2 regions of the Pseudomonas sp. PME37.24/025 genome follow, and region 2 is predicted to be linked to the other one. Evidence: riboswitches for the same ligand, from Rfam matches in the RefSeq annotation. Region 2 holds a riboswitch; the other holds the start of a gene.

Region 1 (15,948 bases), on a different contig from region 2:
TTCCGGGCGCGCAGTGCGCTTGGCGACGCTCTTGATGCGTTCGACCAATGCTTCACCGGCGTCGATGTCTACACCGGCGTCCTTGTAGCTCAGGGAGGGTTGCTTGCTCATGATCCAGGCCTTTAGGGGGGATTCAGGGGTAACGACCGAGTCCAGTGGGGCCACTGAAGCAGGCGAAGGGCAATTGCCATTCGCGAATTTCAGGGCGCCCGGCTGTTGCCGGTCTGCGAAGGCGCGCGATTTTATCAGGCTTGAGGGGCAGCGGCCATCCTCGTGCCGACGGGTAGAGGCATATCGCGTTAAAAAAACCGATATTGCGCGTATTGGTGGCGTCCCACATGGCTGTATAAGGTATTGACGCTAACCGTCTATCGTTATGACAGTGCGAAAACTTAATGTGATCGTGTGAATGTTTTGCTTGAGTGTGTGGTCACAGCCTAGCTCAATCATCTTCATGTTCATGCGGTTTGTTCCAGCCGCTCTTGTCGTCAGGAATCTTTCATGCGTTTTCTTAAATTGTTGTTCGTGGGCTGTTTATCCGTGGTCAGCTTGACCAGCCATGCCGAAACAGTCAAAAACCTCTATCAAGTGCGCGAGCCTGTCAGCAGCCAGACGCCGGAGGAGCGTGATCAGGCGACTCAGCGGGCGCTGGATACGTTGGTGTTGCGCCTGACTGGCGACCCCAAGGCGGTGCAGAGCCCGGGCCTGGCGACCGTGCGTAAAGACCCTCAGCAGATCATCAGTCAGTTCGGCTATGACGCCGGGCCACCGGAGGTGCTGAAAGTCGATTTCGATCCGGCCACCACCGAACAGGCCTTGCGGCGTGCCGGGTTGGCTGTGTGGGGTGCCAATCGGCCTTCGATCCTCGGCTGGTGGTTGAACGATTCCACTGAAGGTTCGAGCCTGGTCGGCGATGGCCAAGCCAGTGCCACGCCACTGCTTCGAGCGGCGCAACATCGTGGGCTGCCGCTGCGTTTGCCGCTGGCGGACCTGAACGAGCAGATTGTCGCCACTGCGCCGAATCTGGAAAGTGCAGACCCGGCACCGCTGCGGGGCGCATCCGACCGTTACAATGCCGACGCTTTGCTGGCGGTGCATGCCCGTGAAGAGGGTGGTCAATGGCAAGCCAAGTGGCGTTTGTGGTTGGGCGATCAGAAAGAAGCCGGTAGCGCGCAGGGCGCCGATACCGCCGCGCTGGCCGATGCGGTGATGCTGGCAGTCAGCCAACGCCTGGCGCCGCGTTTTGCCGCTAAGCCGGGCGCATCGAGCGAGCAATTGCTGGAAGTGCAGGGAATGAGTCTGGAGCGTTATGCGGCGCTTGGGCGTTTGTTGGAGCCTTTTGGCGCACGTCTGCAGAGTGTCGACGGCGACCGCGTGCTTTATCGGGTCAACGGCAGCCCCGATCAGCTGCGGGCGCAGTTGTCTTTGGCCAAGTTGCAGGAAATTCCGGCCGGTGAGACGCCGGCCCCCGCGACGCCTGTTCAACCCGTGGCGGCTGGCTCGACACCGGTCGCAGCACCGGCCCCGGCCCCGACGCCGCAGTTACGTTTTCGCTGGTAGTTTTTCTTTATATAGAAGCAGGAGTGGTACATGGCCGATACACGGCGTTGGTTCTGGCTCGGTGGGGTGGTCCTGCTTTGCGCGTTTGTTTACCTGTTGCACCCGATCCTGACGCCGTTCCTGGTGGCGCTGTTGCTGGCCTATCTGTTCGACCCGCTGGTGGATCGGCTGGAAAAGTACGGTCTGTCACGGACCTGGGGCGTGGTGGCGGTGTTTGCGTTGTTCACATTGATCGTCACCGCGTTGCTGTTGGTGTTGGTGCCGATGCTCGCCAGGCAGCTGTTTCGTTTGTATGAACTGGCGCCGCAAATGCTCGACTGGTTGCAGCACACCGCCGTGCCGTGGGCGCAATCGAAGATCGGGTTGTCGGACGGCTTCTGGAAGTTCGACAAGCTCAAGGCGGCGTTCAGCGAGCACATGGGCCAGACCACCGATGTGGTCGGCGTGGTGCTGAGTCAGGCGACAGCTTCAGGTCTTGCGCTGATTGGCTGGCTGGCCAACCTGGTGCTGATTCCGGTGGTGAGTTTTTATCTGCTGCGCGACTGGGACCTGATGATGGCCAAGATCCGCAGCCTGCTGCCGCGTGATCGTGAAGAGCGCGTCATGTCCCTGGCGGGAGAATGCCATGAAGTGCTCGGGGCGTTCGTGCGCGGGCAGTTGCTGGTGATGTTGGCGCTGGGCGTGATCTACGCCGCAGGCTTGATGATCGTCGGGCTGGAGCTGGGTCTGTTGATCGGTCTGATTGCCGGGTTGGCGGCGATCGTGCCGTACATGGGGTTCGTCATCGGGATTGGTGCGGCATTGATTGCCGGACTGTTCCAGTTCGGTGGTGATTTGTATCCCATGATCGGTATTGTCGCGGTGTTCATGGTCGGCCAGGCGCTGGAAGGCATGGTCCTGACGCCGCTGCTGGTGGGCGACCGTATTGGTCTGCACCCGGTGGCGGTGATCTTCGCGATCCTGGCCGGCGGAGAGCTGTTCGGTTTTACCGGTGTGTTGCTGGCGTTGCCGGTGGCGGCGGTGATCATGGTCCTGGTGCGTCACGTACACGATTTGTATAAGGATTCAGATATCTATGGCGGTGTCGACGAATCCGAGCTGTAGTTTTTAATCGCTCGTAGCGGGCAGTCTGGTTTCATGCCAGGTTTGCCCGTATCGCTCGCGTGGCTGTCACATGCGCCGTCAAAGAAACTGTCATAAAACCAGTGCGTTAACGCAAACCTTTGATTTTGCTTGTGGTCTGTCGCATTGTGCGGTCAGCCTCACGGGTATAAACTTCGCAAACTTTACACAGAGGCCACTAACGGTTCCTTTGGAACTGTTCAGTCAGCATGAAACCGATTCAGCTGCCCCTAGGTGTGCGTCTGCGTGATGACGCTACCTTTATCAATTACTACCCAGGCGCCAATGCCGCTGCACTCGGCTATGTCGAGCGGCTCTGCGAAGCCGACGCCGGCTGGACGGAAAGCCTGATTTACCTCTGGGGCAAGGACGGGGTAGGGCGCACGCATTTGTTGCAGGCAGCGTGTCTGCGCTTCGAACAACTGGGGGAGCCGGCGGTGTACCTGCCATTGGCCGAGTTGTTGGACCGCGGCATCGAAATCCTCGACAACCTCGAACAATACGAACTGGTCTGCCTGGACGATCTGCAGGCGGTCGCCGGCAAGGCGGATTGGGAAGAGGCGTTGTTCCATCTGTTCAATCGTCTGCGTGACAGTGGCCGGCGTCTGCTGATCGCGGCCTCGACATCCCCGCGCGAACTGCCGGTGAAGCTGGCGGATCTCAAGTCGCGGCTGACACTGGCACTCATCTTCCAGATGCGCCCGCTCTCTGACGAAGACAAATTGCGTGCCTTGCAGTTACGCGCATCCCGTCGCGGCCTGCACCTGACCGACGAGGTCGGGCATTTTATTTTGACCCGCGGTACCCGCAGCATGAGTGCGCTTTTCGAGCTGCTTGAACGCCTCGATCAGGCCTCCCTCCAAGCTCAGCGCAAGCTGACAATCCCGTTCCTGAAAGAAACCCTTGGTTGGTAAAAAACCTGATCAAGCTCAGGTTTTACGCGGGCTTCGGCAAATTTCAGGCGGCAACAAATCCGCTTTCCTGCAAGATGGCAGGCAGCGCAAAAGTTCAAAATGGGCTTAAGCGCTTAGATGTAAACGAGAAACCGATAAGTCACATAAAGATCGATTGAATTTGCAAATGAGGTTGATAGCGGGCATAGTCTCGGCTTCTTTAGAAACTATCAGCCACGGTCGTGCCCATGCTAAATCGCTTCGCACCCCTCGTGCCTCTCGCACTCGTCACCCTGTTGTTTGGTTGCGCTGCCCACTCTCCAGTGTCCCAGCAAGCGCCAAAACAGCAGGTTTCAAATTCAGTTACCGCGCAGTCTTCTTCCGTTCTTTTCCAGGAAGAGCTGGCCACCGATAAAGAATTGGCAGACTTCGCCGGCGGCAAGTCGTACCAGCTTCCGGTTCTGGCCGACAGCATCCTCGAACGTGGCATGTCCCTGATTGGTACCCGTTACCGTTTCGGCGGCACCTCCGAGGCTGGTTTCGACTGCAGTGGCTTCATCGGTTATCTGTTTCGTGAAGAGGCCGGCATGAACCTGCCGCGCTCCACTCGCGAAATGATCAACGTTGACGCTCCTCTGGTTGCTCGCAGCGCCCTCAAGCCGGGTGACCTGCTGTTCTTCGCCACCAATGGTCGTCGCGGTCGTGTCAGTCACGCCGGGATCTACCTGGGTGATAACCAGTTCATCCACTCCAGCAGCCGCAAAAGCGGTGGTGTCCGGATCGATAGCCTGGGCGACAGCTACTGGAACAAGACCTTCATCGAAGCCAAGCGCGCACTCGCGATGGCGCCGAATACGGCACCGGCTATCGTCACTGCACGTAAGTAAGCGGACAGTTTGTAAGGCGAACTTAAAGTCTTACTTGAAGTTTGCCGCGTAGCCGCTAGAATCCTGATCTATTATTGATGGCAAACCGCCTGCGTTCTACGCAGGCGGTTTTCTTTTCTGTCTTAGTGGCAGAAAAAGCCGCAGCCAGATCAGGATGTTCTGCTTATGACGATGTCGGCCCGCCTCGCACTCATGTTCTTCGCAGCGCTGCTCAGCGCCTGCGCCAGCCGCACACCGCCACCTGCGCCGGTAGTCCGCGCTCCAATTGTTTTCGGTCCTTCCCAAGCCTTTTCCCCTGCGGCAGAAGACGTGCTGTTTCGCGCGCTGGGTCTGGTGGGAACGCCTTATCGTTGGGGTGGCAACACGCCAGATTCCGGGTTCGATTGCAGCGGTCTGATCGGTTACGTGTATCGCGATGTCGCAGGCATTTCCTTGCCTCGCTCCACCCGCGAGATGATCGGCATGCAGGCCCCCAATATCGGCAAGGAAGGCCTGCAAACCGGTGACCTGATTTTCTTCGCCACCAATGGCGGCTCCCAGGTCAGCCACGCCGGGATCTATGTCGGCGAAGGCCGCTTCGTCCACGCGCCAGCCACGGGCGGCACGGTCAAGCTGGACAGCTTGTCCAAAGCTTACTGGCAGAGAGCCTATCTGAGCGCCAAGCGCGTCTTGCAGCCCGAGCACTTGGCACATAATCCGTAGCGGAGGTTGTCATGACCGCTCGCACGCTCTGTCGTAAACGCTGATCTCCTGTGGGAGCGGGCTTGCCCGCGATGACGTCGGCACATTCAACATCGATGTAGTCTGGGCTGCCGCTATCGCGGGCAAGCCCGCTCCCACAGGGTTTTCGTCTGGCAGTAATCGCATTATTTAGCCGCGGAAACGCGCCACACCTTGTTCCCCACATCATCCGCCACCAGCAAGCCACCCTGCTGATCGATCACCACGCCCACCGGCCGGCCCATGGCTTTTTCCTCGTCATTGAGGAAACCAGTGAGCACATCCACCGGCTGTCCGGTCGGTTTGCCGGCGCTGAATGGCACGAAAATCACTTTGTAGCCACTGAGCGGCTTGCGGTTCCACGAGCCATGTTGGCCGATGAAAGCGCCTTGAGTGAACGGTGCAGGCAGTTTACTGCCTTCGGCAAACGTCAGGCCCAGTGACGCGGTATGTGGCCCAACTGCATAGTCTGGCGCAATGGCCTTGGCCACCAGCTCAGGGTTTTGCGGCTCGACGCGAATGTCGACGTGCTGGCCGTAATAGCTGTAAGGCCAGCCGTAGAACCCACCGTCCTTCACGGATGTGATGTAGTCCGGCACCAGGTCGCTGCCGATTTCGTCACGCTCGTTGACGGCGGTCCACAGTGCGCCGCTCTGAGGCTCCCAGGCCAAACCGTTTGGATTACGAATCCCCGAGGCAAAGATCCGATGGTTGCCGGTGGCGCGGTCCACTTCCCAGATCGCCGCGCGTCCTTCCTCCTGATCCATGCCGTTTTCACCGACGTTGCTGTTCGAGCCCACGGTGACGTATAGCTTGCTGCCATCCTTGCTGGCGATGACGTTTTTGGTCCAGTGGTGATTCAGCGTGCCGCCCGGCAGATCGACCACCTTGATCGGCTGCGACTTGATCGCCGTCTCGCCATTTTCGTAGTGGAAACGCAGCAGGCGGTCGGTGTCGGCGACATACAAGTCATTGCCGACCAGGGTCATGCCGAACGGCGAGTTGAGGTTTTCCAGAAACACCGTGCGGGTTTCGGCGACACCGTCGTGGTCTTTGTCCCGCAGCAGGGTGATGCGGTTCGGGCTGGGGACTCCGGCGCCGGCGCGGCCCATGACTTTGCCCATGACCCAGCCGCGAATGCCTGTGCCATCATCGGGTTTGGGCGGCGCGTTGGTTTCGGCTACCAGCACATCGCCGTTGGGCAGCACATAGAGCCAGCGCGGATGATCGAGGCCTTCGGCAAACGCCGCCACTTGAGTCCCGGCCGCGGCGACGGGTTTCTTGCCTTCAGGCCAGCCGATCGCCGGGGCGATGTTCACTGTCGGGATCAGGGTTTTATTCGGCTCTGGCAGCTTGGGCGACGGTCCGGTTCCGTCCGAGACTTGCAGGCTGGAGGTTTCACCACAGGCGGCGAGCCCTCCGGCGAGCGCGATGATGAAAACGAGCTGGGGTTTGTGCATTACTGATCTTCCCTATGAATGCATTGACGTAATCATAGAGAAGCGTAGACGTTCGATGGTTCAACCCGTCAGCCGCGGGCTTCCTTGAGCAATACGGCGATCCCTGGATGATAGTTGCCGGCTTCATTGCGCAACTTGCGGTAGGCATAAGGGAAATACCAGGCCACGGCGCAGGTGTGTGCCTTTTGCAGGTCGTCGACCATGTCCTGGAGTTCTTCTGGGGTGGCGCTGTGTTGGGCTTTTTGTGGCGCGACAAACAGACAACCGAGTTTCAGATCGCTGGCGTAGCTGATTCGCTTCGCGTCACTGGTGATGTCCGCCAGTGCCTGGGTCAGGTTCAGGCTATTGACTCGCGGCCAGCGCTGGGTGGCCTGGAGATATGCGCGTTCTTCGCTGCTGGCGATAAACAGATCGGCGCGGGCGTTGCGTTCGCCTTCTTCGGTCTGTTTGCGCGTCGACGTTTGTTGCAGCGTGATCATTTCTGCCATCCAGGCCGCGGCGGAGAGCAGGCCGAGGTTGGCGTTTTCGTCGTACCAGTAAGGTGTATCGTTATCGCCGCGCACGGCGTTGTAGCGGTCGATACAGTCAAACCAGCGTTCCAGCACCGGCCGCAGGAATTCCAGCTTCGGATTGCTGATGATCATGCCTTGCATGTGGCTCACCCTTGTTATTGTGTTGTCAGGTTGTGGCTCTTTGATATCACTGCTGGCAGTGTGGCACAAGATTGGCGTCAGTTAATTGATCGACGGCAGTTATTCGCTCAGCGACGCCCCGGCTTTAATTGACGCTCCATCCCCAACCCTCTAACCTTCGCGGCTTGTTTCAGGTGCTCTGTGACCTTGGTCGACAGAGTGAAACAGGGAAACCGGTGAGTGACTATCTTCAAGCAACGAAGAGTCATGATCCCGGCGCTGCCCCCGCAACGGTAAATGAGTGAAGACTGCGCCGAGAGCCACTGTGTCGACTGTCGACATGGGAAGGCGCGCAGTCAGGCGCAAGCCGCTCATGAGCCCGGAGACCGGCCTGATTCATCCAACGGCATCACGGTGGGCGATGCCAGGCTTCTTGCCGTCTATTCTTGTGCCTGCCCGCCGTTATCCAGCCTCAACGGAGAGCTCCCCCATGACTGATACCCCCGATCGTGACGAACGCCACCTGGCGCGCATGCTGCGAAAAAAAGCGGTGATCGACGAACGCATCGCCAACTCGCCGAATGAATGCGGTTTGCTGCTGGTGCTCTCCGGCAACGGCAAAGGCAAAAGCAGCTCGGCGTTCGGCATGCTTGCGCGGTCCATGGGCCACGGTATGCAGTGCGGCGTGGTGCAGTTCATCAAGGGTCGCACCAGCACCGGCGAGGAGCTGTTCTTCCGGCGCTTCCCGGAGCAAGTGCGTTTTCATGTGATGGGCGAGGGCTTTACCTGGGAAACCCAGGACCGCCAGCGCGACATCGCCGCCGCCGAAGCCGCGTGGGCGGTGTCCCGCGAATTGTTGCGTGATCCGGCCATTGGCCTGGTGGTGCTTGATGAATTGAACATCGCCCTCAAGCACGGCTACCTCGATCTCGATCAGGTGCTCAGCGACTTGCAGGCCCGTCCGCCGATGCAGCACGTGGTGGTCACCGGTCGTGGCGCCAAGCCGGAGATGATCGAGCTGGCCGACACCGTCACTGAAATGGGCATGATCAAGCACGCCTTCCAAGCCGGAATCAAAGCGCAAAAAGGCGTTGAGCTGTGAACTGCACTTTATGAATAGCCATCGTCAATGCCCGGCGGTACTGATCGCCGCGCCGGCCTCCGGTCAGGGCAAGACCACTGTCACTGCCGCGCTCGCCCGTTTGCATCGCAATCAGGGGCGCAAGGTTCGCGTGTTCAAATGCGGCCCGGATTTTCTCGATCCGATGATTCTTGAGCGCGCCAGCGGTGCACCGGTCTATCAACTCGACATGTGGATGGTCGGCGAGCAGGAAAGTCGGCGGCTATTGTGGGAGGCCGCTGGCGATGCCGATTTGATCCTCATCGAAGGCGTCATGGGGCTGTTCGACGGTACGCCGTCCAGCGCCGACCTGGCGCGGCACTTTGGTGTGCCGGTGCTCGGCGTGATCGACGGCACTGCCATGGCGCAGACGTTTGGTGCGCTGGCCTTGGGCCTTGCGCGCTATCAGCCGGATTTGCCGTTTGCCGGTGTGTTGGCCAACCGGGTCGGCACCGTGCGCCATGCGCAGTTGCTCGAAGGCAGCCTGACTGAAGGCTTGCGCTGGTACGGCGCGTTGTCCCGGGAGACCGGGATCGAATTACCGAGTCGGCATCTGGGCCTGGTTCAGGCCAGCGAACTGAATGATCTCGACCTGCGTCTCGATGCGGCGGCCGATTCACTGGCCAGCAGTTGCGATGTGACCCTACCGCCGGCCGTGGAATTCGCCGCGCCTGAAATGATTGCAGCCGAACCGTTGCTGGCCGGTGTGCGAATTGCCGTGGCCCGGGACGAAGCTTTCGCATTTACCTACGGCGCGAGCCTGGATCTGCTGCGGGCCATGGGCGCCGAATTGTCTTTCTTTTCGCCGATCCGCGACACTGAATTGCCGGAGGCAGACAGCCTTTATCTGCCCGGAGGTTACCCCGAATTGCACCATGTGGCGTTGTCGCAAAACACGCCGATGCTGACCGCGATCCGCGCTCACCACGCAGCGGGCAAACCGTTGTTGGCCGAGTGTGGCGGCATGCTGTACCTGCTGGATTCCTTGACTGATGTCGAGGGCACTCGCGCTGAACTGGTTGGCCTGCTGGCTGGTGATGCGGTGATGCAGAAGCGTCTTGCCGCGTTGGCTTTGCAGGCGGTTGAATTGCCGGAAGGTTTGCTGCGTGGGCACACCTATCACCACTCATTGACCAGCACCGAACTTGAGCCGATTGCTCGTGGGCTGAGCCCGAATGGCGGGCGAGGGGCTGAGGCGGTTTATCGGGAAGGGCGGATGACGGCGTCCTACGTGCATTTCTATTTCCCATCTAATCCATCGGCGATTGCCGCGCTGTTTGTGCCAGACCTTGAGGTCGCCTTCGCGAGCAGGCCATGACGGACAACGCATTTTCCGAAGCCGAACGCGAAGCTGTTTATCGCGCGATTGCCGAGCGCCGCGACATGCGGCACTTCAGCGGCGGCACCGTCGAACCCGAGTTACTGAGGCGTCTGCTCGAAGCCGCGCATCAGGCGCCAAGTGTCGGCCTGATGCAGCCTTGGCGTTTCATCCGCATCAGCGACCGGGCACTGCGCGGCAAGATCCAGCAGCTGGTGGAAGAAGAACGCATCCGCACCGCCGAAGCCCTCGGCGAACGCTCCGACGAATTCATGAAGCTCAAGGTCGAAGGCATCAACGACTGCGCCGAGGTGCTGGTTGCCGCGCTGATGGACGATCGTGAACGGCATATCTTCGGCCGTCGTACGCTACCGGAAATGGACATGGCCTCATTGTCCTGCGCCATCCAGAACCTTTGGCTGGCGTCCCGAGCCGAAGGCCTGGGCATGGGCTGGGTGTCATTGTTCGAGCCGCAAGCGCTGGCGGACTTGCTGGGTTTACCGAGCGGGGCCAAACCTTTGGCCGTTCTTTGCCTGGGGCCGGTCAAGGAATTCTATCCGGCGCCGATGTTGGTACTCGAAGGCTGGGCGCAAGCGCGCCCACTCAACGAGTTGCTGTATGAAAATTATTGGGGAGTGAGTCAATGAGTGTGGCGTTGTTGAGTGTCGCCGCGGTCGCGCTGGATGCGCTGCTGGGTGAACCCAAACGCTGGCATCCGCTGGTGGCGTTCGGTCGTTTTGCCGATCGCATTGAACAACGTTTCAACTCCGGTGGCCGCGGCTGGCGCAGTCATGGCGTTACGGCCTGGGTGATGGCGGTCGTGCCGCTGACCTTGCTGGCCACCGCACTGTCCTGGGCGCCTTACGTTGGCTGGATCGTCGAGATTCTCGTGCTCTATTGCGCCCTCGGTATGCGCAGCCTTGGTGAGCACGTCGAGCCGGTGGCCAAGGCCCTGCGCAGCGATGATCTGATCGAGGCGCGCAACCGCGTCGGCTATCTGGTCAGCCGTCAGACCAGCGAGCTGGATGAAACCGAAGTCGCCCGCGCCGCCACCGAATCGGTGCTGGAGAACGGCAGCGATGCGGTATTCGCCGCGCTGTTCTGGTTTGCCGTGGCGGGTGCGCCCGGCGTGGTGCTCTATCGTCTGAGCAACACGCTCGATGCGATGTGGGGTTATCGCAACGAACGCTTCGAGCGTTTCGGTTGGGCGGCGGCGAAGATCGATGATGTTCTGAACTACATTCCCGCACGTCTGGTGGCGTTGACCTACGCGCTGCTGGGAAAAACCCGACTGGCGCTGAAGTGCTGGCGTACCCAGGGGCCGACCTGGGACAGCCCGAATGCCGGGCCGGTGATGGCCGCCGGTGCCGGCGCGCTGGGCGTCGAGTTGGGCGGGGCGGCGATCTATCACGGTGAACTGCATCAGCGTCCGCAGTTGGGCGAAGGCGTGCCGGCGGATGCCGATTCCATCGACCGTGGCTGGCAATTGGTCCAGCGCGGGGTATGGTTATGGCTGCTGATTCTCTGCGTGGGGGCTGAGTTCTATGCTTGAGCACGGTGGTCGCTTGCGCAAGGCGGCGCTTGAATATGGCATTGCCGAAGCCGATTGGCTCGACCTGTCCAGTGGCCTGGCGCCTTGGCCGTTCCCGATCCCGGACATCCCGCTGCGGGCCTGGGCGCGGTTGCCGGAAACCGATGATGGCCTGGAGCAGGCTGCCTGCGACTATTACGGTGCGGCCCAAGTGTTGCCGGTGGCCGGCTCGCAAATGGCAATCCAGTTGCTGCCGCGCTTGCGCCGGGCCGGCAAGGTCGGCGTGCTGTCGCCGTGTTACGCCGAGCACGCTGAAGCCTGGCGTCGCAACGGTTACATCGTGCGTGAAGTGCTGGAGTCGGAAGTCGATTTCTTTCTCGACAGCCTCGACGTGCTGGTGGTGGTCAACCCGAACAATCCCACGGGGTTGAGCCTGACCCCGGCTCGCCTGCTGGATTGGCATTCTCGGCTGGCTCAGCGCGGTGGCTGGCTGGTGGTGGACGAGGCGTTCATGGACAACACCCCGCATTTGAGTCTGGCGCCATTCACCCATCAGATCGGTTTGATCGTGCTGCGCTCCTTCGGCAAATTCTTCGGCCTGGCCGGTGTACGGCTGGGGTTTGTGCTGGCCGAGCGCAAGTTGCTCAAGCTGCTGGCCGAACAGGTCGGACCTTGGGCGGTCAGCGGTCCGACCCGAGTGCTGGGCCAGGCGTGCTTGACGGATACCGAGGGGCACACGCGACAGCGCATTCGCACTGACGAAGCCGGCGAGCGTCTGGCGTTGCTGCTTGAACAGTACGGTTTCAAGCCTCAGGGCGGTTGCGCATTGTTCCAATGGCTGATCACCGAGCGCGCTGAAGCGCTGCGTGAATTCATGGCCCGGCGCGGCATTCTGCTGCGGTTGTTCACTCACAACAGTAGCGTGCGGTTTGGCTTGCCCGCCGATGAAGCGGATTGGCTGCGTCTCGAGCAAGCGCTTGAAGCCTACGTTAAGGAAGCGCAATGACTACGTTGAGGGTGCAGGGCGCCACTTTAATGGTACAGGGCACCACATCGGACGCCGGTAAAAGCACACTGGTGACGGCGCTGTGTCGCTGGGTGACGCGCCAAGGCGTGCGCGTCGTGCCTTTCAAGCCGCAGAACATGGCCCTCAACAGTGCGGTGACCGCCGACGGCGGCGAGATCGGTCGCGCTCAAGCGGTGCAGGCCCAGGCCGCCCACCTCGAGCCGCACACCGACATGAACCCGGTGCTGCTCAAGCCCAATAGCGATACCGGCGCTCAAGTAATCATTCATGGGCGCGCGGTCACCACCATGAATGCCGTCGCCTATCACGACTACAAAGCCATCGCCATGCAGGCGGTACTGGCCTCCCACGAACGGCTGAGCGCGGCGTATCCAGTGGTGATGGTCGAAGGGGCGGGTTCGCCAGCCGAGATCAACCTGCGCGCCGGCGACATCGCCAACATGGGGTTTGCCGAGGCGGTGGACTGCCCGGTGGTGTTGATTGCCGACATCAATCGCGGTGGAGTTTTCGCGCATTTGGTCGGTACGCTGGAGCTGCTGTCGCCCAGCGAACAGGCGCGGGTCAAAGGCTTCATCATCAACCGTTTTCGCGGCGACATCGCCTTGCTGCAGCCGGGGCTGGACTGGCTGGAGGCGCGCACCGGCAAACCGGTGATCGGCGTCTTGCCGTATGTGATGGACCTGCATCTTGAGGCCGAGGACGGTCTCGATCAGCGGCAGACCGACAAGGCCGATCAGGTGCTCAACGTGGTGGTGCCGGTACTGCCGCGCATCAGCAACCACACCGATTTCGACCCGCTGCGCCTGCATCCGCAAGTGGACCTGCAATTCATCGGCCCCGGTCAGGCGATTCCGCCGGCCGACCTGATCATTCTTCCCGGCTCGAAAAGCGTGCGCAGTGACCTTGCGTACCTGCGGGCCAACGGCTGGGACACGGCCATCTCGCGGCATTTGCGCTACGGCGGAAAAGTGCTGGGGATCTGCGGCGGTCTGCAAATGCTCGGCGAGCAGGTGCACGATCCGCTGGGCCTCGAAGGCGCGCTGGGCTCCAGTGCCGGTTTGGGCTTGCTGGCGTTCGAAACGCAGCTCGAAGAAGAGAAGCAGTTGCGCAATGTACGTGGGCGTCTGGTGCTGGAGGATGCAGAGGTCAGCGGCTATGAAATTCATGCCGGCGTAACCACCGGGCCGGCCCTGGAAAATGCCGCGGTGCAGCTCGACGATGGTCGCTGCGATGGCGCGCAAAGTGTCGATGGGCAGATTTTCGGCACGTATCTGCATGGCCTGTTCGAATCACCGGCAGCGTGCAGTGCGCTGTTGCGCTGGGCTGGTTTGCAGGATGTGCAGGCGGTCGATTACCACGCCTTGCGTGAGCGCGATATCGAGCGGCTGGCGGATCTGGTGGAGAAGCATCTGGATACTTCGTTGCTGCGTGAGCTCTGTGGGATTTGAGGTGGCTGCACAGGCCTCATCGCGGGCAAGCCCGCTCCCACAGGTTTCGTGGGTGGACAAAAATCTGTGAACAGCCTCGATCCTTGTGGGGGCGGCGATGCGGCGATCCGACTTGCCCGCGATGAGGCCCGTCCCGACACCGAAGATTTTAAGGAATAAACCATGCTGCAACTGATCCTCGGCGGCGCCCGCTCCGGCAAAAGTCGCCTGGCTGAAAAACTGGCGACAGACAGTCTGCTCCAAGTCATTTACATCGCCACCAGCCAACCCCTGGACGGTGAAATGAACGAACGGGTGGCCCATCATCGCGCCCGTCGTCCGGCCGAATGGGCGTTGATCGAAGAACCGCTGGAACTGGCCCGCGTGCTGCGCGAAACCGCCAGTGCCGACCGTTGCTTGCTGGTGGATTGCCTGACGCTGTGGCTGACCAATCTGCTGATGCTCGACGATGCCGAGCGCTTGTCGGCCGAACGCGAAGCTTTGCTGGACTGCCTGGCGTCATTGCCGGGTGAAATCATTTTTGTCAGCAACGAGACCGGGATGGGTGTCGTACCGCTGGGCGAATTGACTCGCCGCTACGTCGATGAAGCCGGTTGGCTGCATCAAGCCTTGGCCGAGCGCTGTCAGCGAGTCGTCCTGACCGTCGCCGGCCTGCCCCTGACTTTGAAAGGAACTGCGTTATGACTCACTCCTGGTGGCTGAACCCGTGCAAGCCAATCGACGCGCAAGCGGTCGAACAGGCGCAGGCGCGTCAACAGCAACTGACCAAGCCTGCCGGCTCGCTCGGCCAGCTCGAATCGGTGGCGGTGCAATTGGCCGGGTTGCAGGGGCAAGTCAAACCGACGCTCGATCAGCTGTGGATCGCGATTTTTGCCGGTGACCATGGTGTGGTCGTCGAAGGAGTGTCGGCGTTTCCGCAGGAAGTCACCGGGCAGATGCTGCACAACTTTGTCAGCGGCGGCGCGGCGATCAGTGTGTTGGCGCGGCAGTTGGGTGCTTCCCTGGAAGTGGTCGATCTTGGCACCGTCACGCCGTCGTTGAATCTGCCGGGTGTGCGTCACCTGAACATCGGTCCGGGCACGGCGAATTTCGTCCAGGGTCCGGCGATGACCCAGGCTCAGGGCGAACTCGCCTTGCAGGCCGGCCGCGACAGTGTGCAGCGCGCCGTCGCAGTCGGCGCGCAGTTGTTCATCGGTGGCGAAATGGGCATCGGCAACACCACCGCGGCCAGCGCGCTGGCGTGTGCGTTGCTCGATTGTCCGGTGGTGCATTTGACCGGGCCGGGTACCGGTTTGAACGCGGCGGGTGTCAGCCATAAAGCTCAAGTCATCGAGCGTGCCCTGGCGTTGCATGGCGCTCAGCGTAGCGATGCGCTGCAGACCTTGTTCAACCTCGGCGGATTCGAAATCGCTGCGCTGGTCGGTGCGTACCTGGCCTGTGCTCAGGAAGGCGTCGCGGTGTTGGTCGACGGGTTTATTTGTAGCGTCGCTGCGTTAGTGGCGGTGCGTTTGAATCCAGCCTGCCGTGAGTGGTTGCTGTTCGGTCATCGCGGCGCCGAGCCGGGTCATCGCCATGTGCTCGAAACCCTGAACGCCGAACCGTTGCTGGACCTCGGCCTGCGACTGGGCGAGGGCAGTGGTGCGGCATTGGCCGTGCCATTGTTGCGTCTGGCCTGCGACCTGCACGGGCAGATGGCGACGTTCGCCGAAGCCGCGGTGGCGGATCGCCCGGCATGATCTTGCGCCTGGACCTGTTGCGCCATGGCGAAACCGAACTCGGCGGCGGTTTGCGCGGCAGCCTCGACGATGCGCTGACCGGCAAAGGCTGGGAGCAAATGTACGCCGCGGTGATCGAGCAAGGGCCCTGGGATCGACTGGTCAGTTCGCCGTTGCAGCGTTGTGCGCGTTTTGCTGAAAAGCTTGGAACGCAACTGGGTTTGCCGGTGCAGCTGGATAAGGATCTGCAAGAGCTGCACTTTGGTGCCTGGGAAGGGCAGAGCGCGGCGGCGTTGATGGAAACCAGTGCCGAGGCGTTGGGCTTGTTCTGGGCCGATCCCTATTCATTCACGCCGCCTGACGGTGAGCCGGTAGCGGATTTTTCCGCGCGAGTGTTTGCGGCCGTCGAGCGGCTGCACACGGCCTATGCGGGTGAGCGAATCCTGCTGATCAGCCATGGCGGCGTCATGCGTTTGTTGCTGGCTCAAGCGCGCGGATTGCCGCGTGAGCAGTTG
Region 2 (15,948 bases):
AAGATCGCGGCCTTGGCGTTAAGGGTGTCGAAAATGGTTTCGATCAGGATCAGGTCGGCGCCGCCTTCGATCAGGCCTTTGGTGGCCTCGGTGTAGTTTTCCACCAGTTCATCGAAGGTCACGTTGCGGTAGCCGGGGTTGTTCACGTCAGGCGACAGCGAGCAGGTGCGGCTGGTAGGACCGAGCACGCCGGCGACGAAACGCGGCTTGTCCGGGGTTTCCAGGGTCTTGGCGTCTGCCACCTTGCGCGCCAGGCGTGCGCCTTCTACGTTGAGTTCGTACGCCAGGCCCTGCATGCCGTAGTCAGCCTGGGACACTTGGGTGGCGTTGAAGGTGTTGGTTTCCAGAATGTCGGCGCCGGCATCCAGGTAGGCTTTTTCAATAGCACCAATCACGTCCGGGCGCGTCAGCACCAACAGGTCGTTGTTGCCTTTTACATCGCTCGGCCAGTCGGCGAAGCGTTTGCCACGGTAATCCTGCTCCTCGAGCTTGTAGCTCTGGATCATCGTACCCATGCCGCCGTCGAGAATCAGGATGCGCTCTTTGAGGGCGTGCTTGAGAGCTTGAAGGCGAACGCTGCGATCGGACATTTGGACTACTCGGTAAGGCCATGACGAAGGGGCGGGATAATAACAAACCTGTGCGCTTTTGGAGCATGTGCGGGTTTTGCATGAATATCGTTCATGTTGGTGCGCTGGCCAGACCGGTAGAATCGCGGCGTTTTCTCATGATCAGGACCAGGGATATGTCGTATCGCGTCGTCACCAGCCTATTGATGCTGTTTTTAAGCGGGGGCGCCGCTGCACAAGGTCCGGATATTTCCTACGTCCGCGACATTCAACCGATCTTCACCGAAAAGTGCGTGGCCTGCCATGCCTGCTACGACTCCGCCTGTCAGCTCAATCTGGGCAGTGGCGAAGGGGCGGCCCGAGGCGCTACGAAGGTGCCTGTCTATGACGGCGAGCGCCGCCAGGCCGCAGCGCCGACCCGGCTGTTTTATGACGCCTTTGGCAAACGTGCCTGGCAGCAAAAAGGCTTTTATTCGGTGCTCGACGCCCAAGGCAGCCAAGCGGCACTGATGGCGCGGATGCTCGAACTGGGCCACAAAACCCCGTTGCAGCCCAACGCCAAGTTGCCGGAAGACATCGTCCTGGGCCTGAACCGGGAGAACATGTGCGCCATGCCGGCGGAGTTCGACGGCTACGCCAGCTCCCACCCGAAAGAAGGCATGCCGTTGGCGGTCACCGGCCTGACCGATCAGCAATACCAGACGTTGCAACGCTGGCTGGCCTCCGGCGCGCCAATTGATGAGCAGGGCCTGGTGCCCAGCGCCAAGGAAGCCTTGCAGGTGGTGCAGTGGGAAAACCTGCTCAACGCGCCGGGCGCCCGGGAGAGCCTGGTCGGGCGCTGGTTGTTCGAGCACTGGTTTTTGGCGCACCTCTATTTCAAGGACGGCGAGCCGGGGCATTTCTTCCAGTGGGTACGTTCGCGCACGCCAACGGGGCAGCCGATCGACCTGATTAACACTCGCCGTCCGAATGACGATCCGGGTACTCAGGTCTATTACCGTCTATGGCCGGTGCAAGGCGTGATCGTGCACAAGACCCACATCACCTATCCGCTGAGCGCGGCGAAGATGGCGCGGATCAAAAGCCTGTTTTACAACGGCAACTGGCAGGTCAACGCGCTGCCGGGTTACGGGCCGGAGCGACGGGCCAATCCGTTTACGACCTTTGAGGCCATCCCGGCTCAGGCGCGTTACCAGTTCATGCTCGATAACGCCGAGTACTTTGTGCGCACCTTTATTCGTGGCCCGGTCTGCCGCGGCCAGATCGCCACCGACGTGATCCGCGACAACTTCTGGGCGCTGTTCCAGGCCCCGGAGCATGACCTCTACATCACCGACCCGAACTATCGCGGCCAGGCCACGCCGTTGCTGGCGATGCCGGGACAGAACGATGACGTCGGCAGTGTCCTGAGCCTGTGGCGCGACTACCGCAACAAACGCAACGAATACGAAGCCTTGCGCCGCGACAGCTATGCCGACCTGCCGGCGCCGAGCTGGTCGACCCTGTGGGCGGGCAATGACAACGCTTTGCTGAGTATTTTCCGGCATTTCGACAGCGCCTCGGTGAACAAAGGCCTGATCGGTGACGTCCCGCAAACCATTTGGCTGTTCGATTACCCGTTGCTGGAACGCACGTATTACCAGTTGGCGGTCAACTTCGATGTGTTCGGCAACGTGTCCCATCAGGCCCAGACCCGGCTGTACTTCGACCTGATTCGCAACGGTGCCGAGCAGAACTTCCTGCGCCTGATGCCGGCTGATTCACGGGACGGCTACCTCGACGATTGGTATCAGAACGGCGGCCAGTTCAAGATGTGGCTGGATTACGAGTACATCGACAACGACAAACCAACGGCGCTGAGTCTGGACGAAAAGGACCCGAAACGCGATTTCGTCCTGCAGTTGTTGGCCCGTTACGGCGAACTCAATGCCAAGCCCGACCCGATCAACCGCTGCGACGGCGCTTACTGCTCGCGGCCGAACATCGACCTGGCGCTGCAGAACGCCGAGCAGGCCTTGAGCCGCCTGACTTCACGTCCGGCTGCAGGGCTGAAAGTCATTGATCAATTGCCAGAAGCCACGATGTTGCGTATCGAGACCCAAAGCGGCAAGCGCGAGGTCTACAGCCTGCTGCGCAACCGCGCCCACAGCAACGTGGCGTTCCTGCTCGGTGAGTCGCTGCGCTATCAGCAGGGTCTCGATACGTTGACGATTTATCCGGGTGTACTCAGCAGCTACCCGAACTTCATGTTCAACATCCCGGCCGGGCAAGTGCCCGCATTCGTCGACGCGATGGAAAATGCCAGGGATGCCGCCAGTTTCGAGAAAATCGTCGAACGCTGGGGTATTCGCCGCAGCCATCCGCTGTTCTGGCAGTATTTCCATGATCTGAGCCGCTACATCCACGACACCGACCCGGTGGAAGAGGGCGTGCTGGACATGAACCGCTACGAAAACCTCTGAAACACCTGCAATCCAGTGTGGGAGCGAGCCTGCTCGCGATGAGGGCCTGACAGTCACCTGATAGGTTGACTGTGAGATGGCCATCGCGAGCAGGCTCGCTCCCACAGGGATCAGTGCATCTTTCCCGACAAAAATACTAGGACTTTGTGTGGCGCGATGATTGGCGTAAACTGCGTCCAAGCCTGCGAGGAGTTTCCATGACAGCTATTACCATTACCGACGCCGCCCACGATTATCTGGCTGATCTGCTCTCCAAGCAGAACACCCCGGGTATCGGCATCCGCGTCTTTATCACCCAGCCTGGCACCCAGTACGCCGAAACCTGCATTGCCTACTGCAAGCCGGGCGAAGAAAAACCTGAAGACACGGCGCTGGGGCTCAAAAGCTTCACTGCCTACATCGACTCGTTCAGCGAAGCATTTCTGGACGATGCGGTAGTCGACTACGCCACCGACCGCATGGGCGGCCAGCTGACCATCAAGGCGCCAAACGCCAAAGTACCGATGGTCAATGCCGACAGCCCGGTTAACGAGCGCATCAACTACTACCTGCAAACCGAGATCAACCCGGGGCTGGCCAGCCACGGCGGTCAGGTCAGCCTGATCGATGTGGTCGAAGATGGCATTGCCGTGCTGAAATTCGGCGGCGGTTGCCAGGGCTGCGGTCAGGCAGACGTTACCCTGAAGGAAGGCATCGAGCGCACCTTGCTCGAGCGTATTCCCGAGCTCAAGGGTGTTCGTGACGTGACCGACCACACGCAGAAAGAAAACGCCTACTACTAAGGTGTTCGCTGCGACATAAAAAAACGGTGCCCGTGAGCGCCGTTTTTTGTGGGTGATCGATAACCTGTGGCGAGGGAGCTTGCTCCCGCTCGACTGCGAAGCAGTCGCAATCCAGCCGATGCATTTTCCTGTGATGAATGCGTTGGCTGATTTGGGACCGCTGCGCGGTCCAGCGGGAGCAAGCTCCCTCGCCACAAGTGCTTCAGGGCCTGTACAAATGCGCATGCCCCGCGCGATACAACGACGATTCACTGAAGTGATCGCTGCCCAACACCCGGCCCACCAGAATCAGCGCCGTGCGGCGAAACCCCTTGGCTTCAACCTTCCCGGCAATATCCGCCAGCGTCCCCACCACCCAATCCTGATCCGGCCAGGTCGCCCGATGAATCACCGCGATCGGGCAATCGGCGCCGTAGTGCGGCAGCAATTCGGTGAGGATCTTCTCCAGATGATTGACCCCCAAGTGGATCGCCATCGTCGCCCCGTGCTGCGCCAGACTGCCCAACTCTTCACCGGCGGGCATCGCGGTCTTGTCGGCGTAGCGGGTCAGAATCACGCTCTGTGACACGTCCGGCAAGGTCAGTTCAGCACCCAAAAGGGCCGCGCAGGCGGCAGTGGCGGTGACGCCGGGAATGATTTCGAAAGGGATGTCGAGTTCACGCAAGTAGCGAATCTGCTCGCCAATCGCGCCGTACAGGCTCGGATCGCCGGAATGCACCCGGGCCACGTCCTGGCCGTTGGCATGGGCGGTCTTGATCAGCTCGATGATCTGTTCCAGGTGCAATTCGGCGCTGTTGACCACCTGTTCGGCCCGGTGGCCCTCCAGCACGGCGGCGGGCACCAGGGAGCCTGCATAGATGATAACCGGGCAGCTACGAATCAGCCGCTGGCCTTTGACGGTGATAAGTTCCGGGTCGCCGGGGCCTGCGCCAATGAAGTAGACGGTCATCGTCGTTTCCTGTCAGAAAAAGGGCATGGGCACGCTTCAGATGAAGATTGCTCATGATCGAAGGCGGGGATTATCGGGGATTTTACGCGGCGCTGGCCAATGCAAGAGTGGCCTGGGCGTATTTCTGTCGTGGAATCAGCAACTTTGCCGGTGCTTGAGCCAACTGTTCGGCCAGTGCCAGCGCGGCACTTTCCGCTACGCCGTAACAGCCGGTGCGTTCGAACGCGATATCCGAGTGGTGGCTGAGTTGCGGTTCATAACCGGCCAATTGTTCGCTGCTGAAGTACATCAACGGCAATGCCAGCTGTTCGGCCAGTTCGATCAGGGCGGGCTCTTCGCGCTTGAGGTCGATACTGGCCAGGGCCTTGATCTGACGAAGCTCGATTTGATGGGCCTGTAACGCCTGATCAAGTAGCGCCCGCAGCGTGCTGACGGGGCAGCCGCGCTGGCAGCCCAGGCCGACCACCAGGGTCGGCGCTGTGCTGACGTCAGTCATGCGCAGTATTGGCCATCGCTTTTGCGGCGGAACAACCAGGCACTGATCAGGCCCAGGGCCAGCCAGAACGCCATGTTGGTCAGCTGCGAAGCGATTTTGAACTGCGCCTCCAGGGCTTCCGGCGCCAGCATCGAATGGACTTCCGGTTGCGGTGCACCGATCACATGAGGCACGGCCAGGATCGCCACGCCAAGAATCTTCATCAACCAGTGGCGGCTGAATACGATGAGCGCGATGCCAACAGCGGTGGATGCGGCAGTGCCAATCCACCAGATCTGCCGTTGCGCCAGATCTGCTGCGGCAGTGCCCGGCAGCTCAGGTGGCAGGCCGAGGGTTGGCGCCAGCACGAACGTCGCATAACCGGCCAGACCCCAGAGCAGGCCCTGAGAGGTACGGCGTGGAGCGCGCAAGGTATAGAGGCCCGCGAACATCAGGGCGAAACCGACCGCTACCACCAGATTGCCGCCGGTGGTCGACAGCACGCGCTGCCAGCCGTCTTCAGGTTCCCAGGCTTCGGCGTCGTGGGTGTGAGCGGTGACAGCACCCGCGGCATGCTCGTGGATTTCGACAGCGGCCGGCTCGGATTTTTCGTAGGTCTCGGCCTGCAAAATCAGCGGGGCAACCCAAAAGCTTTGCAGCAGGGTCAGCAGCAGGGCGGCCAGCAACCCGGTGAAACCTGCGGTTTGCGCAATACGCTTGATCATGTCAGCAGGTCTCAATGGCACGGAAAGGCGGAGCTGTGACGGGTATCGTGCGCGGCATTGTGTACCGCTTCGATGTGCGAGAAACCGGCGAAATACACAAGGCACGCGCCAAGGATCGACGCGCAAAAAGCGGCGGTCAGGCGTTGGCTCAAGGTTGAAGTAGTGCTGGCGGTGCTACTGGCGGTACTGCTGATGATCGACATGGCGCTTCCCTCTGGTCTGTCAGCGGGTGAATAGAGCGCATGAAAACCTCCGCACGCCAGGGCACGCAGAGATTTCGAACAGCGCCCGCCCACCGCGGGTTTGTTATTCAGTGAACGTAAAACTCACTTTGTGTTGCGGGCCGGTCTCCGGGCTCGCGAGGGGCAGGGCTTGCGCCGACACCTGCAAGCATCACCTTCCCATGCCATATGACGGGCACAGTGGATCTGACGCTTCACTCGCTTACCGTTGCGGGGGCAGCACCGGACTGACATGGCTTTGAGTAAAGCACATGATTCACCGGTTTCCCGTTTCACCCTGTGAAGGGCACCCGTAACAAGGCGTGTAGGAGAGCATGGGCGGGGGTTGGGCGTCAATTGGCAAGGGTTCTCAACTGACACCAAATACCTGTGGCGAGGGAGCTTGCTCCCGTTCGAGCGCGTAGCGGTCGCATCAAATTCATGCGGTCTGTCCATTAGATACGCATCGCATGGTTTCACGACTGCTTCGCAGCCGAACGGGAGCAAGCTCCCTCGCCACAGGCAAGCCCCCTCGCCACAGGTGATCGCATTCTCCTATAGAACATTGACCCGCCCCCATACGATGCGTAGCCTTGCGCTTTCGAGGTTCTTCGGCATCTGCCGAAGCTAAGAAGGGAACGCGGTCGATGCCGCGGCTGCCCCCGCAACTGTGAACGGTGATGTTCGCTGCCACGCCACTGCAAGCCCTGATCCATCAGGTTCGCGGGAAGGCGCAGCGAATGCCAGGCCAATAAGGCCGGCACACCGTCAGCCAGGAGACCTGCCTCGACACAGATTCTCACTACAACCGGGCGGGGTGATCCGGTGGCGGAACTCTTGCGCGCGCGCACCTGCCGCAGCGATTGTCGTCCCGTATGCCCGCCACCTTGCCAAAGGGCATCCGATGAAAACACTGGCCAAACTCCCCGTCACCATCGTTACCGGCTTCCTCGGCTCGGGCAAAACCACCTTGCTGCGGCACATGCTCGACAACGCCCAGGGCCGTCGCATCGCGGTGATTGTCAACGAGTTCGGCGAGCTGGGTATCGACGGCGAAATCCTTAAGCAGTGCTCGATCGGTTGCACCGAAGAAGAAGCCAACGGTCGCGTCTACGAACTGGCCAACGGCTGCCTATGCTGCACGGTTCAGGAAGAATTCTTCCCGGTGATGCGCGAACTGGTCGCGCGTCGCGGCGACCTCGATCACATCCTGATCGAAACGTCGGGCCTGGCCCTGCCAAAACCTTTGGTTCAAGCTTTCCAATGGCCAGAAATCCGCAGCGCCTGCACGGTTGACGCGGTGATCACCGTGGTCGACAGCCCGGCCGTCGCTGCTGGCACCTTCGCTGCGTTCCCGGATCAGGTTGATGCCATGCGCAAACTCGACCCGAACCTGGACCACGAATCGCCGCTGCACGAGCTGTTTGCCGACCAACTGGCCAGCGCCGACCTGGTGATCCTCAACAAGGCCGACCTGATCAGCGCTGAAGACCTGGCCCGCGTGCGCCTGGAAGTCGCCGAAGAATTGCCGCCGGCGGTGAAAGTCATCGAAGCCAGCAGCGGTCGTCTGCCGCTGGACGTGCTGATCGGCCTCGGCGCCGGTTCCGAAGAACACATCGACAGCCGCCACAGCCATCACGATCATCACCATGAAGGTGAGGACGACCACGACCACGACGCGTTCGATTCCATCTCTATCGAGCTGCCACAAGCCGACGAAAGCCTGCTGATGGATGCACTGACTCAACTGGTGGTCCAGCATGGCATCCTTCGGGTCAAAGGTTTTGCAGCGGTGCCGAACAAGCCGATGCGCCTGCTGATCCAGGGCGTGGGCACGCGCTTCGACAAGCACTTCGACCGTCAGTGGGGTGCTGAAGAAGCGCGCACCACCCGTCTGGTGTTGATCGGTCAGGATCTGGACGCAGCTCAGCTCGAAGCGCAATTGCGCGCTGCGCTCAGCGTTTAAACCATGCACCTGCTCAGGACCCAGCCCGGCGGTTTCGTGTCGGATGACAACATTGCCGACCTTGGACAAACCCCCGCCGAGCTGGTGATTCTGTGCAGCGGCGATTCCAGCCTGGCGCTGCTCGCCGAAGCGGCGCAGCAGTTGCCCGACGATTACCCGAGCGTGCGCCTGGCCAACCCGATGCAGGTGCAGAATCACGCCTCGGTCGATCTCTACGTCGACGAAGTGCTGCGCCACGCCAAAGTGATTTTGATCTCGCTGCACGGCGGCATCGCCTATTGGCGTTACGGCATCGAGCGTCTGGTGGAATTGTCCGAGCGCGGCGTGCAACTGATTCTGGTGCCGGGTGACGATCGCCCGGACCCGGAACTCAGTGACCTGAGCACCGTAACCGCGCAAGACCGCGACCGGCTCTGGCACTTCCTGCGTCAGGGCGGCATGGCCAACGCGCTGGACCTGTTTCGCTGCCTCGCCAATCGTTGGTTGGACCGCGACTACCCCTGGTCCGAGCCGCAAACTCTGCCACGCACCGCGATTTACCACCCGCAAAAAAGCCCCGCAGAACTGAAGGATTGGCAAGCCGACTGGCAAGCTGATCAGCCGGTGGCGGCGGTGCTGTTTTACCGCTCGCATTTGCAGGCGGCGAACACCGGTTTCATCGATATTTTCTGCCAGCGTTTGCAAGCAGCGGGGTTGAACCCGTTGCCGATTGCGCTGGCCAGTTTGAAAGAGCCTGGCTGCCTGACGGTGGTCGAGGACCTGCTGGATGAAGTCGAGGCGGGGGTGATTCTCAACACCACCGGTTTCGCCCAGTCCAGCCCCGAAGCGCCGCATCTGCGACCGTTTCGCCGCAATATTCCGGTGATCCAGGCGATCTGCGCCCAGGACAATGAACCCGGTTGGCGCGCCAGCGAGCAGGGCCTCGGTCCCCGCGATCTGGCGATGCACATCGCACTGCCGGAACTGGATGGGCGAATCATCAGCCGGCCGATCAGTTTCAAGGATCTGGCCTGGCGCAGTGAGCGCAGCCAGTCCGACGTGGTCTGCTACCGGCCGCAACCTGAGCGCATGGATTTTGTCGCCGAACTGGCGCGGCGCTGGATCGATCTGGCGCGAGTGCCTAACGGTGAAAAACGCATCGCCCTGATCCTCGCCAACTACCCGACTCGCGACGGGCGCATCGGTAATGGCGTGGGTCTCGACACTCCGGCTGCGGCATTGAATATCTTGCGCGCCCTGCACGCCGAAGGTTATCCGCTACCGGCCGAGTTGCCGGACAGCGGCACCGCGCTGATCCAGCAATTGCTCGGCGGCGTCAGCAACGACCTCGACACCCTCGACCAGCGTCCCTGCCATCAAAGCCTCGCGCTGGACGACTACAACCTGATGTTCAACGCACTGCCCGAGGCTAATCGCCAAGCCGTGCTGGAGCGCTGGGGCGCCCCCGAAAACGATCCAATGTTCCGCGGCGGACGAATGATGATTGCCGGTCTGCGCTTCGGCTTGACCTTCGTCGGCATTCAGCCGGCCCGGGGTTACCAAGTCGATCCAAGTGCTGTCTATCACGACCCGGACCTGGTGCCGCCCCACGGCTATCTGGCGTTTTACTTCTGGTTGCGCAACACCTACGGCGCTCACGGCGTGATCCACGTCGGCAAGCACGGCAACCTCGAATGGCTGCCGGGCAAGGGCGTCGGGTTGTCGGAAAACTGCTGGCCGGACGCATTGCTCGGGCCGCTGCCGAACATCTATCCGTTTATCGTCAATGACCCGGGCGAGGGCGCCCAGGCCAAGCGCCGTACGCAGGCCGTGATCATCGATCACCTGATGCCGCCGCTGACCCGCGCTGAAACCTACGGTCCGCTGCGCAATCTCGAATTGTTGGCCGACGAATATTACGAAGCGCAATTGCTCGATCCGCGCCGCGCCCGGGAGTTACAGCGCGACATTCTGCAATTGGTGCGCGACACGCACATCGACCGCGAACTGCAACTGGACGAGAAGCTCGACAGCGATGCCGATGCGGCGATTTGGTTGCCGCGTCTGGACACGTATTTGTGCGACTTGAAGGAGTCGCAGATCCGCGATGGCCTACACGTGTTTGGCGAGTCGCCGGTCGGGCGGTTGCGCATCGACACCTTATTGGCCTTGCTGCGCATTCCTCGCGGTGATGGCCGTGGGGCGCAATCGAGCTTGTTGCGGGCATTGGCCAAGGCGTTTGAATTGGGCTTCGATCCGCTGGATTGTGCGTTGGCCGAGCCTTGGGTCGGGCTGCGTCCGGATGCCCTGTTGTCGGTCAGCGATGAGCTATGGCGCACAGCGGGCGATACCCGCGAGCGACTGGAGCTATTTGCCGCTGAACTGATCTTGCTGACACTGAACCCATCTCAAGCCCACCACGACCCCTGTGGGAGCGGGCTTGCCCGCGAAGGCGGCGTGTCAGTCGACATTGATTTATCTGACCCACCGCTATCGCGGGCAAGCCCGCTCCCACAGGGTCTTGCGTGGGCTGACGTCAGCGCCATCCTTGAGAGCCTGCGCGAAGTGGTCGCACCACGCCTGGACGCCTGCGGCCCAGCGGAAATGCGCGGTCTGCTGGACGCTCTCAACGGCCGATTCGTCCCGGCCGGCCCTAGCGGTGCGCCAAGTCGCGGCCGTCTGGACGTGCTGCCCACCGGGCGTAATTTCTATTCGGTGGACGTGCGCAACCTGCCGACCACCACGGCGTGGCGCATCGGTTTTCAGTCAGCAAATCTGATTCTTGAGCGGCACTTGCAGGATCACGGCGATCACCTGCGGCAGCTCGGTCTGTCGGTCTGGGGCACCGCGACCATGCGCACAGGCGGCGATGACATTGCCCAGGCCATGGCGCTGATGGGCGTGCGACCGGTCTGGGCTACCGGCAGCCAGCGCGTCGACGACTTCGAGATTCTGCCGTTGAGCCTGCTGGACCGCCCACGCGTGGATGTGACTTTGCGCGTCTCCGGATTTTTCCGCGATGCCTTTGCCAACCTGATCCGGCTGTTCGACGCCGCCGTGCAAGCGGTCGCCGCGCTGGATGAACCGGATGATCTCAACCCGTTGGCGGCCAAGGTCCGCGCTGAGCGGCAAGCGCTGCTGGAATCCGGTCTGGATGAAGACGCGGCGCGGCGACAGGCCGGCTGGCGCATCTTCGGGGCCAAACCGGGTGCTTACGGCGCGGGCGTGCAAGGCGCCATCGACGGTCGCTTGTGGCAAAGCCGTGAAGACCTGGCCGAGGTTTACCTGAACTGGGGCGGCTACGCTTACGGCGGCTCCGACGAAGGCACCGCCGCCCGCGAACAATTCGCCCAGCGTCTGAGCCAGGTGCAGGCGGTGCTACAAAATCAGGATAACCGCGAGCACGACTTGCTTGATTCCAACGATTATTACCAGTTCCAGGGTGGCATGCTGGCGGCCGTCGAAAGCCTCAGTGGTGAAGCGGCTGCCAGTTATCACGGCGACCACAGTCAGCCGGACTTGCCGAAGATCCGCACGTTGAAGGAAGAACTTAACCGGGTGATCCGTTCCCGTGCGGCCAATCCGAAATGGATCGACGGGGTCAAGCGTCATGGCTACAAAGGCGCGTTCGAACTGGCGGCGACGGTCGATAACCTGTTTGCGTTCGACGCGACGACTCAGTTGATCGACGATCACCAATATGCGTTGCTGGCGGACGCTTATTTGCTCGATCCGGCGACCCGGGAGTTTGTCCGCGAACACAATCCCCATGCCTTGCGCGACATGACCGAGCGCATGCTCGAAGCGCAGCAGCGCGGGATGTGGAAAGAGCCGGGCGAGTACCGCGAGGCGCTGGAGAATTTGTTGCTGGATATAGAAGAAGACGGGTAACTCTGTGACACCGCTAACCTGTGGGAGCGTGGCTTGCCCGCGAAGAGGCCCTCACAATCAACATTGATTTCGACTGAGCGGACGCCTTCGCGGGCAAGCCACGCTCCCACAGGTACAAGGTGTGCCTGCCACCGACCATGACTGAGATTTGAAAATGACCGACACCCCCCATTTCCCGCTCTCCGCCGTGGTCGGCGCCGATGACTTGAAGCTCGCGCTGTACCTGACCGCCATCGACCCGAAAATCGGTGGCGTACTGATCGAAGGTCCACGGGGCATGGCCAAATCGACCCTGGCCCGAGGCCTGGCGGACTTGTTGGCCAGCGGTCAATTTGTCACCTTGCCCCTGGGCGCCACCGAAGAACGGCTGGTCGGCACCCTCGACCTCGACGCGGCCCTGAGCGAGGGGCGCGCACAGTTTTCCCCCGGCGTACTGGCCAAGGCCGATGGCGGCGTGTTGTATGTCGATGAAGTCAATCTGCTGCCCGATCACCTCGTGGACTTGCTGCTCGACGTGGCCGCCAGCGGCACCAACCTGATCGAGCGCGACGGGATTTCCCATCGGCATTCGGCGAAGTTTGTGTTGATCGGCACCATGAACCCGGAAGAGGGCGAATTGCGCCCGCAATTGCTCGACCGTTTTGGCCTGAACGTCGCCCTCAGTGGCCACACCGCACCCGCCGAGCGCGGTCAGATCATCCGTCGCCGACTGGATTTCGACAGCGACCCGCAAGGGTTCTGCGCCGAGTGGGAAAGCCAGCAACACGCACTGCGCGAGCGCTGCCAAAAGGCGCGCTCGGCACTGGCGAGCATTCCCCTCGACGATGCCGCGCTGGCGCAGATCACCGAGCGTTGCTTTGCTGCTGGCGTCGATGGTCTGCGGGCCGATCTGGTCTGGTTACGCGCGGCCCGGGCTCATGCGGCCTGGCGCGGAGCGAATGCCATTGGCGAAGAAGATATCGACGCGGTCGCCGAGTTTGCCTTGCGCCATCGTCGTCGCGAACACTCGCCACCGATGCCGCACCAATCACCCGCAGCACAGCCGCCTTCCAACCAGAACGCCAACCCGAGCGAAGGTCAGGGCCAGTGGGGCGAAATGCCCGCCCAGGCGCTGCCGGTCGGCGCTCGACGTGAAGTGCCGAGCTGGCCAAAAAAGCCCTAGGCATTCGCCCTCGATCAGACGCGGGGGCGAATGCCAGACCCCGCGCAGGACGGCTGGATCACGGTAAGCAGGGCAAGCGTCACGCGGCCCTGAGCGGATCGATCAATTGGCCCGGCACCTTGCTCAATGGCCGACCGCGTCAACGCGACGATGTGCTGTTTCACCTGCGCACCCGCAGTCCTCATGAATTATGGCTGGTGATTGTCGATGCCTCGGCCTCCACTCGACGTCATCAAGCGTTGAGCGATGCCAAGGGCCTGCTGGCGCAACTGTTCGACGATGCCTATCGACAGCGTGCGCGCTTGGCTTTGCTGACCGCCAGCGGCCATGTGCCGAAGTGGCAGGTGCAAGGGTTAAAAGCCTCCGCTGGCTTGCGCGACTGGCTCGACGGGCTCGGTGCCGGCGGCGGAACACCGATGCTGGCGGCGCTGGGCGAGGCAGGGCGTTGGCTGGCGGCTCGGCAAAAGCGCTTTCCGGCAGAGCAGCAACGGCTGTTGCTGGTGACGGATGGACGGGTGAAGGAATGGTCAACGTTGCCGGCGCTGGAATGTCCGGGGTTGCTGATCGACATTGAGCGCGGGCCGATACATCTTGGCCGGGCAAAGGTGTTGGCAGCGCAGTTGCAGGTTGATTATCGACATATCGATGAGCTGATTTCAGGTTGAGTTTTGTGCTGACAGTATTGACCCCATCGCGAGCAGGCTCGCTCCCACATTTGATCTGCGGCGTGTGGGAGCGAGCCGGCTCGCGATGGCATCACCTCGGAATCGGATAATCGCAGTTCGTCTGCATCGCTGCCCTATGCTGCTGTAAACAAGCCAATCACAGGAGTGACCCATGCGCGTTCTAGCCCGCAACGATCAGGACGATTTTCGCGTCAAAGCCTACGCTGGCACCAACGGTGTGTTGCTGGCCATCGACGTGGCCGAACCCCGCCGCAAAGGTCTGCTGGGTTTCGCCATCGAAAAGCAGCAAGGCAGCAAACCCTGGTTGTTTCTGTTCAACAGCCTGACCTTCCCCGGCAAGGCTCATACGTTCCCCCAGTTTCACGCCACCCCCAGCGATACCGCGCCGTTGCAGAAATTTCGCTGGGCCGATTACGCAGTCAATCCGGGCGTGACGATCCATTATCGGATTCACCTGGCCTACGGCACCGCCGATGCGCCACAACTGGGTGAATTCCTGGAAGTGACGGTCAGCACCGACAATGGCCTGCCCAAAGGCCAAAACGTCATTTTCAATCGGGCGGTGGCCGCCAGTCAGGCTTTCCAGCGCAAGTTCGCCGACGTTGATGCGCTACTCAGCGTCAACAAGAAACTGCCCATCGAAGAATGGCCCGACGCCCCACGGCAATGGCTGGAAAATGGTCTGCTCGCACGCTTGCTCGGGTTCATCGAACGGGCCGAGGATGGCCAATGGGCGCTGGACATCGCGATCTATGAATACCAGTTGAAAGTGATCGTCGATGCGGTGAACGCCGCTTTCGAGCGCGGCGTAAAGGTTCGGGTTCTGTACCATGCCCAACCGGACGAAGACACCACGGCGCTGAACGAAGCCAGTCTGGAAAAAATCCCGGCGGCGAACAAACGCGGGCGAGTCACCCACAACATTTTCCACAACAAATTCATCGTCCTGAGCCGACTCGACGGGGCAGGGCTGCATCAGCCCGAAGCGGTACTCTGTGGCAGCACCAATTTCACGGCCAACGGTGTTTATCGTCAGGCCAACGTCGTGCATGTGCTGGACGATGCCCGAATCGGCGCCAGTTACCTGCAAACCTTCGAGCAGGTCTGGTCCACACCGGCGGACGTCGGCGCCACCCGTGAATGGCTCACGGAAAACAATCCGATGCAGTCGGACCAGGGGCTGTTCGCAGGGTTCTCACCGCGCACGGGTCAGGGCGACTTGCGTGAATTTGTCGAGATCATCAATGCCGCCAAAAAAGACCTGCTGTTTGTCACGGCGTTCACCTTGCCGGACGAAATACTCAACGCCTTGCTCGGCCAGCCCCATGACGACATCTTGCGTTACGGTTTGCAAAACACCGTCAGCAGCATCACCGGTTTCCATGCCGACCGCACCGCCGAGTTCGCCGCCACCGCGCTGCTCAACACCGGCCTGGAAGGCTGGCTCAAGGAAAACATGAAAGGCCAGAAGGGCAACCTGCTGGTGCACACCAAAGCCATCGTCGTCGACTTCACCAGCGACACACCGACCATCATCAGCGGCAGCCACAACCTTAGTGAAGCGGCCAGTAACGGCAATGACGAAAACTACCTGATCATCCGTGGCGACACCGACCTGGCCGATCGTTACGGGCTGGAACTGCTGCGCTTTTACGAGCATTACCGGTTCCGCTACTTCGCAAAAAAACTGCAACTCAAGCAGGTCCGGCCTTTGGCGGCGGATGACAGCTGGACCGATGATTATTACCTCGAAGGCGATTTGCGCATGTTGTCGCGGTTGCGCTTTGCCGGACGATAAACAGCCTGGTGATTCCCTGTGGGAGCGAGCCTGCTCGCGATAGCGATCGTTCATACGACGCAAACTTTACTCATCAACCGTACATTCAGCAGCTCCCGTGCCCGTGGTGCGGTGCATAAAGCGCTGAAGGTTTTCTGCAACCACGGCAAGTCGTGGCGGGGTTTGCGGGCAATCTGTTTAGGCCTGAGCTTGCCGATGTGCTTTTTGAAGTTTTCTTCCAGGGTTTCCCGGGTTCCAATCCCCTTGAGCTTTTTCAGCAACTTCCCCTCCTTGTAAAACAGCA

Evidence for each region. Region 2 has a riboswitch for cobalamin ahead of cobW (cobalamin biosynthesis protein CobW). Riboswitches for the same ligand answer to the same signal wherever they lie in the genome.
Region 1: linked by a shared signal. The riboswitch ahead of cobO (cob(I)yrinic acid a,c-diamide adenosyltransferase) and the one ahead of cobW (cobalamin biosynthesis protein CobW) in region 2 are both predicted to bind cobalamin.

What each region holds. Positions count from the first base shown of each region.
Region 1 is NZ_JBVHNK010000015.1:126,007-141,954, forward strand. Features, by position in the region: gene purM (phosphoribosylformylglycinamidine cyclo-ligase) at 1-111, opposite strand, end outside; gene ACZ3HH_RS25160 (DUF2066 domain-containing protein) at 502-1,560, shown strand; gene ACZ3HH_RS25165 (AI-2E family transporter) at 1,591-2,664, shown strand; gene hda (DnaA regulatory inactivator Hda) at 2,892-3,596, shown strand; gene ACZ3HH_RS25175 (C40 family peptidase) at 3,824-4,462, shown strand; gene ACZ3HH_RS25180 (C40 family peptidase) at 4,628-5,164, shown strand; gene ACZ3HH_RS25185 (PQQ-dependent sugar dehydrogenase) at 5,329-6,642, opposite strand; gene ACZ3HH_RS25190 (hypothetical protein) at 6,711-7,295, opposite strand; cobalamin riboswitch at 7,450-7,683, shown strand; gene cobO (cob(I)yrinic acid a,c-diamide adenosyltransferase) at 7,765-8,376, shown strand; gene ACZ3HH_RS25200 (cobyrinate a,c-diamide synthase) at 8,387-9,712, shown strand; gene bluB (5,6-dimethylbenzimidazole synthase) at 9,709-10,359, shown strand; gene cbiB (adenosylcobinamide-phosphate synthase CbiB) at 10,356-11,264, shown strand; gene cobD (threonine-phosphate decarboxylase CobD) at 11,257-12,249, shown strand; gene ACZ3HH_RS25220 (cobyric acid synthase) at 12,246-13,718, shown strand; gene cobU (bifunctional adenosylcobinamide kinase/adenosylcobinamide-phosphate guanylyltransferase) at 13,881-14,402, shown strand; gene cobT (nicotinate-nucleotide--dimethylbenzimidazole phosphoribosyltransferase) at 14,399-15,454, shown strand; gene cobC (alpha-ribazole phosphatase family protein) at 15,451-15,948, shown strand, end outside.
Region 2 is NZ_JBVHNK010000001.1:203,332-219,279, reverse strand. Features, by position in the region: gene metH (methionine synthase) at 1-590, opposite strand, end outside; gene ACZ3HH_RS00820 (fatty acid cis/trans isomerase) at 746-3,031, shown strand; gene nfuA (Fe-S biogenesis protein NfuA) at 3,229-3,813, shown strand; gene cobM (precorrin-4 C(11)-methyltransferase) at 4,016-4,762, opposite strand; gene ACZ3HH_RS00805 (cobalamin biosynthesis protein) at 4,845-5,258, opposite strand; gene ACZ3HH_RS00800 (CbtA family protein) at 5,255-5,962, opposite strand; gene ACZ3HH_RS00795 (CbtB domain-containing protein) at 5,974-6,165, opposite strand; cobalamin riboswitch at 6,287-6,513, opposite strand; cobalamin riboswitch at 6,771-6,986, shown strand; gene cobW (cobalamin biosynthesis protein CobW) at 7,088-8,149, shown strand; gene cobN (cobaltochelatase subunit CobN) at 8,153-12,019, shown strand; gene ACZ3HH_RS00780 (ATP-binding protein) at 12,174-13,181, shown strand; gene ACZ3HH_RS00775 (vWA domain-containing protein) at 13,301-13,846, shown strand; gene ACZ3HH_RS00770 (phospholipase D-like domain-containing protein) at 14,019-15,665, shown strand; gene ACZ3HH_RS00765 (thioredoxin family protein) at 15,716-15,948, opposite strand, start outside.